DNA from 2 places in the Serratia marcescens subsp. marcescens ATCC 13880 genome. Region 1 is predicted to be linked to the other one. Evidence: predicted binding sites of a transcription regulator. Region 1 holds the regulator's gene; the other holds the start of a gene.
The links. Region 1 encodes Fur, which represses iron uptake genes when iron is present. Its sites were predicted from a motif close to ATAATAATGAGAACNACTATCAA; they were not measured.
Positions count from the first base shown of each region.

Region 2: sodA (superoxide dismutase [Mn]) is a predicted target of Fur. The motif match lies at 1,661-1,683, and genes of this name have one in related genera.

Region 1 is NZ_CP071238.1:1,246,712-1,250,085, forward strand. Features, by position in the region: gene J0F90_RS05825 (beta-N-acetylhexosaminidase) at 1-1,309, shown strand, start outside; gene fur (ferric iron uptake transcriptional regulator) at 1,561-2,007, opposite strand; gene fldA (flavodoxin FldA) at 2,337-2,876, opposite strand; gene ybfE (LexA regulated protein) at 3,132-3,374, opposite strand, start outside.
Region 2 is NZ_CP071238.1:42,761-46,134, forward strand. Features, by position in the region: gene J0F90_RS00185 (methyl-accepting chemotaxis protein) at 1-836, opposite strand, end outside; gene sodA (superoxide dismutase [Mn]) at 962-1,582, opposite strand; gene fdnG (formate dehydrogenase-N subunit alpha) at 1,999-3,374, shown strand, end outside.

The DNA.
Region 1 (3,374 bases):
GGCGCACGCCCGCGCCGCGGTGGTTTCGATGGAAGCGCGCTACAAGAAACTGCATGCCGCCGGCAAAGAGCAGGAGGCCAACGAATTCCGTCTGGTGGATCCGACCGATACCTCCAACACCACCTCCGTGCAGTTCTTTAACCGCCAGAGCTACCTGAACCCGTGCCTGGATTCCTCCCAGCGCTTTGTCGACAAGGTGATTGGCGAGATTGCCCAGATGCATAAAGAAGCCGGCCAGCCGATCAAAACCTGGCACTTTGGCGGCGATGAGGCGAAAAACATCCGCCTGGGCGCAGGCTATACCGACAAGGCGAAACCGGAACCGGGTAAAGGCATCATTGACCAGAGTAATGAAGACAAGCCGTGGGCCAAGTCGCAGGTGTGCCAGACGATGATCAAAGAAGGCAAGGTGGCCGACATGGAGCACCTGCCGAGCTACTTCGGCCAGGAGGTCAGCAAGCTGGTGAAGGCGCACGGCATCGACAGAATGCAGGCCTGGCAGGACGGTCTGAAAGACGCCGAAAGTTCGAAGGCGTTCGCCACCTCGCGCGTGGGCGTCAACTTCTGGGACACCCTGTATTGGGGCGGTTTCGACAGCGTTAACGACTGGGCCAATAAAGGGTATGAAGTGGTGGTCTCCAACCCGGACTACGTCTACATGGACTTCCCTTACGAGGTGAATCCGGACGAGCGCGGTTACTACTGGGGCACCCGCTTCAGCGACGAACGCAAGGTGTTCAGCTTCGCGCCGGACAACATGCCGCAGAACGCGGAAACCTCGGTCGACCGCGACGGCAACCACTTCAACGCCAAAAGCGACAAGCCGTGGCCGGGTGCCTACGGTCTGTCCGCTCAGCTGTGGAGCGAAACCCAGCGCACCGATCCGCAGATGGAATACATGACCTTCCCGCGCGCGCTGTCGGTGGCGGAACGCGCCTGGCACCGCGCCGGTTGGGAGCAGGACTATCGCGCCGGCCGCGAATACAAAGGCGGGGAAACCCACTTTGTCGATACCCAGGCGCTGGAGAAAGACTGGCTGCGCTTCGCCAATATCCTGGGCCAACGTGAACTGGCCAAGCTGGACAAAGGCGGCGTCGCTTATCGTCTGCCGGTGCCGGGCGCCCGCGTGGCGGGCGGCAAGCTGGAAGCGAATATCGCGCTGCCGGGATTGGGCATCGAGTATTCCACCGACGGCGGCAAGCAGTGGCAGCGCTATGACGCCAAGGCCAAGCCGGCGGTCTCCGGTGACGTGCAGGTGCGTTCGGTCAGCCCGGACGGTAAACGCTACAGCCGCGCCGAGAAGGTCTAGGTCTGGCTCCGGGGCCCGTGGTTCTGGCGGCGGGCCGCATCATAATGAAGGGGGAATGCGTTCGCCCCCGCGCGTGCCGGCGTGGGGCGGATGTTGAAGTGAGAGCAGTACGTGGAGTCGCAGTGCCGCTGCAATTGTAGTATTTCATGACATGATCTTCCCCCGGCTTGTCCGGGGATTTTTTTGCCCGTTGTACGGCGGGCATAAAAAAACCGCCCCAATGTGAGGCGGTTTTTCATAGCCGGTCAGGCTTATTTCTTGTCGTGCAGCGATTCGTCTTCGCGGCAGTCACCGGTTTCACAGTGGCCGTACAGGTACAGACTGTGGTTGGTGAGCTTGATGCCGTGCTGCTTGGCGATATCACGCTGGCGCACTTCGATGGATTCATCACTGAATTCGATCACTTTGCCGCAGTCCAGGCAAATCAGGTGATCGTGGTGATGCTGTTGGGTCAGCTCGAACACGGACTTGCCGCCTTCGAAATTGTGACGTGTCACAATGCCCGCATCGTCAAACTGGTTCAGTACGCGATAAACCGTCGCCAGGCCGATCTCTTCGCCCATATCAATCAGTTTTTTGTACAAATCTTCCGCACTGACGTGATGGCATTCCGGATTTTGCAGTACTTCCAGGATTTTGAGTCGCGGAAGCGTGACTTTTAAGCCGGCCTTCTTCAATGCGATGTTGTTGTCGGTCATGCGAATTCAGTCCTGTTACTATGCTAATCAAGTTGAGGCGTACTCGCCTGTGGCATCGGTCGGCACAAAGAGTTAATGCGTCTCATTATAGAACCGGTTGTACTAAATGGAAACCGCCGGTTGTTAACAAAGATATAATTGCACTATTGCATGTTTTGCATGCAACGCCTTGATGGATGGGATAAACCGATATCTCAGTCTACCGTGACGGGGTGGGAAGTTACAAATCTGTAGCTTCTATCGCAGCAATCCCTGTTGCCGATGACGGCCCTGTCGGCACACTATGCACTTTACAGGGCCTTTGTTCAACCTTTCGCCAGTACCGGCGTTTAGCCGACGATATCGGCCAGGCTCAGCTCTTCGACGATCTGTTTGACCCAGGCGTCCACGCGCTCATTGGTCAGCTCCGGCTGACGGTCTTCGTCGATCGCCAGACCGATGAAGTGGTTGTCGTCCGCCAGGCCTTTGGAAGCTTCGAAGTGGTAGCCTTTGGTCGGCCAGTGGCCCACGATGGCCGCGCCGCGCGGTTCGATGATGTCGCGGATGGTGCCCATCGCGTCACAGAAATATTCCGCGTAGTCTTCCTGGTCGCCGCAGCCGAACAGCGCCACCAGTTTACCGTTGAAATCGACTTCTTCCAGCGTCGGGAAGAAATCATCCCAGTCACACTGCGCTTCACCGTAGTACCAGGTCGGGATACCCAGCAGCAGGATATCGAACCCTTCCAGGTCTTCTTTGCTGCTTTTGGCGATGTCATGCACTTCTGAGACATCGTCGCCAAACTGTTTCTGAAGAATTTTCTGGATCATTTTGGCAATGTTTTCGGTATTGCCAGTGTCGCTGCCAAAGAAAATGCCTACAGTAGCCATATCGCGTATAACCTTTAAATTCAATTAATTGCATTACTCGGCGCCGGCACTGCCGCCGATTAAAATGATGCCATGACAAGAGCCTTTCGCCACGGTGGCGGGCGCCGACAGGCGCAGTCTCTTACCGGTAAATGCGTATCATGCCAGAAAGTGGCGCCGGGGTTTTATCGCATTTATGCGATGCCGAAGGATGAAGAAAAGCGTGGTCGATCCGGCGTTGTCCTTAACGCCGCGCCGCGCGTGCGGCCGAAGAGATCAATGTTCCGGCTGTTCTTCCGCCAGTTGCGCCAACAGCATCTGCTCGATGAGTTCGCTGCGGCTGATGTTGCGCTGTTCCGCCAGTTTGTTCAGGGCGTCCACCGCATCCGCGTTGATTTTCAGCTCTACGCGCCGCAATCCGCGCACTTTATCGCGCCGTAACTGATTGCGCTTATTGATTCTAAGCTGTTCATCGCGGGAAAGCGGGTTGGTTTTCGGGCGCCCCGGACGGCGTTCATC
Region 2 (3,374 bases), 1.2 Mb from region 1:
ATGTTGTTGCGCGTCTGCACCAGTTCGTCCTGCATAAAGGCGTTCACCAGCGTGCCGATCGCTTGCGCGCGTTCGCCGAGCTGCCGGCTGATTTGCTGTTCGTGCTCATAGGCCGGCAGGTAGGCCGCGATGCGGTTTTTGTAATCGTCCAGCGCGGCCAGCAGCGGTTGCAGCTGCGGGCGCTGCGCGTCGCTGACCCGGCGGCTCAGGGCGTTGGCCGCGTCGCGCGCGTCGTCGATGGCCGCCATCAGCGGCGCTTCGGTTTCCTTGTTCAGGCTCAGCAGCAGACCGCGCGCGCCGTAGCGCACCTGGGTCAGCTTCTGGTTAAGCTGGATGAAGGCCAGCTGCAGATCGCCGTTGGTGAGCTGGCGCTCCACCTGGCTCAGGCTGGCCTGCACTTCCGACATGTTCCAGCTCTGGCGCACCGCGTCTTTTGCCGTGACCGCCTGCTCAAAGACTTTTTGCTGCTGTTGATATTCCCCGATCAGCGTCACCAGACGCTGCAGATCCTTGCGGCTTTGGGCGTCCCAGTCCAGCGCCTGCCCCTGGTCTATCAGCTTGACGGCGTTTTCAATATTGGCGCGGTTGTTCTGCAGATACTCCGGCTGGTAGGTCTGGCCGTACATGGCGCGGTTGTATTTGGCCTGGTTGATCTCCTCGTTCAGCCGGTTGCTGAAGTCGATGCGATCGGCGCGGGATTCGATGATATGCAGATATTGCGCCCCGGTGCCGGCGATGACGACCGCCAACAGCAACAACAGCGCGAAGCCGAGACCGAGCTTTTTACCTACGGTGAGATGAGTGAACTTTCCTGCCAGTGCTTGCAATGCCGCCATAGCGTTTTTCCTTCTCCGGGCGAACGTCAATTGAACAAACCATCGGCAAGAAGTGGTCAAACTTTAGCGGATTTCAGGCAAAAAAATACCCGCCGGTGGCGGGCATCTTTATCAACGGGGGCGAATTACTTCTTCGCGGCGAAGCGTGCGGCGGCTTCATCCCAGTTGACCACGTTCCAGAACGCCTTGATGTAGTCAGGGCGTTTGTTCTGATATTTCAGGTAGTAAGCGTGTTCCCACACGTCCAGGCCGATGATTGGGAAACCGGAAGCGCCGGCGACGGCTTCGCCCATCAGCGGGCTGTCCTGGTTGGCGGTAGACACTACGGCCAGCTTGCCGTCTTTCAGCACCAGCCAGGCCCAACCGGAACCGAAGCGGGTGGCTGCGGCTTTCTCGAACTCTTCCTGGAATTTCTCAACGCTGCCGAAATCGCGCTCGATGGCCGCTTTCAGATCGCCGCCCAGCGTGGTGCCGGTTTTCAGGTTTTTCCAGAAGAAGCTGTGGTTGGCGTGACCGCCGGCGTTGTTGCGCATGAAGGTGCGTTTGTCGGCAGGCACTTTGTCCAGATCCTGGATCAGCTCTTCAACGCTGTATTTGGCCAGCTCAGGGTAGGCTTCCAGCACGGTGTTGGCGTTGTTGACGTAGGTCTGGTGGTGTTTGGTGTGATGGATTTCCATCGTCTGCTTGTCAAAATGCGGTTCCAGTGCGTCGTAAGCGTACGGCAGGGATGGCAGTGAATAACTCATAATCATCATCTCCAGTGGTGTATGGGCGGCGCAAAGGGCGAGCACCGCGTAAGCAGTCGGATCATTATAGTTAATTAAATGATATTGAAAATGATTATCAATGCCCTGTGAATTGTGTGGTTAATGAACAAATCGTTGCGTTAACATGTTGATAGAAGAGGGCGCAGGGTGGCCGGTTCAAACCGTCGCCCCGGCGCGTTGGTTACTCTCTATACTGTAGGGAGCGCCAACGTCGAAATGTATCGAAATGTGCCAATGCGTTCACTGAATGAGCACGAGTGTGTAACAACCACAAGCACGCTGTGGTAATATGGCCGGCGTTCGTAGCAAGCATAACAACAGTGACATTCGCGTTTGCCGCGCTAGCGGGCAGGCGCATTTGAACAATGTGACAATCGAGAGTAAAGGAGACCCCCATGCAGGTCAGCAGAAGGCAGTTCTTTAAGATCTGCGCTGGCGGTATGGCAGGAACGACGGTGGCCGCGCTGGGCTTTGCCCCCGAAGTGGCGTTGGCGGAAACCCGGCAGTACAAACTGCTGCGCGCCCGCGAGACCCGTAATACCTGTACGTATTGTTCCGTCGGCTGTGGGCTGTTGATGTACAGCCTTGGTGATGGCGCCAAAAACGCCAAAGAAAGCATTTTCCATATCGAAGGGGATCCGGATCACCCGGTAAACCGCGGCGCGCTTTGCCCGAAAGGCGCCGGCCTGGTTGACTTCATCCACAGCGAAAGCCGCCTCAAGTATCCGGAATACCGGGCGCCGGGGTCGGACAAATGGCAGCGCATCAGCTGGGACGACGCCTTTACCCGCATCGCCAAGCTGGTGAAAGAAGACCGTGACGCCAACTTCATCAAAACCAACGATCAGGGCGTTACCGTCAACCGTTGGCTGACCACCGGCATGCTGTGCGCTTCGGCCGCCAGCAACGAAACCGGTTTTCTGTCGCAAAAATTTAGTCGCGCTCTCGGCATGCTTGCCGTAGACAACCAGGCGCGTGTCTGACACGGACCAACGGTAGCAAGTCTTGCTCCAACATTTGGTCGCGGTGCGATGACCAACCACTGGGTTGATATCAAGAACGCGAATTTGATTATCGTCATGGGCGGTAATGCGGCGGAAGCGCATCCGGTGGGGTTCCGCTGGGCGATGGAAGCCAAAATACACAACAATGCCAAGCTGATCGTGATCGATCCGCGCTTTACCCGAACCGCGTCGGTGGCGGACTTCTACACGCCGATCCGCTCCGGGACCGACATAGCTTTCCTGTCGGGCGTGTTGCTGTATCTGATGACCAACAACAAGTTCAACCGCGAATACGTCGAGGCCTACACCAACGCCAGCCTGCTGGTGCGGGAAGACTTTGCCTTCGAAGACGGGTTGTTCAGCGGCTACGACGCGGAAACCCGCAAGTACGACAAAACCACCTGGAACTACCAGTTCGACGAGAACGGCTTCGCCAAGCGCGACGTCACGCTGCAGGATCCGCGCTGCGTGTGGAACTTGCTGAAACAGCACGTGAGCCGCTACACGCCTGACGTGGTGACCAACATCTGCGGCACGCCGAAGGACGATTTCCTCAAGGTGTGCGAATACATCGCCGAAACCTGCGTCGCGGATAAAACCGCTTCGTTCCTGTACGCCCTGGGCTGGACTCAGCACTCGGTCGGCGCGCAGAACATTCGCACCATGGCGATGATCCAGCTGCTGCTCGGCAACATGGGCATGGCGGGCGGCGGCGTCAACGCGCTGCGCGGCCACTCCAACATCCAGGGGCTGACCGATCTCGGCCT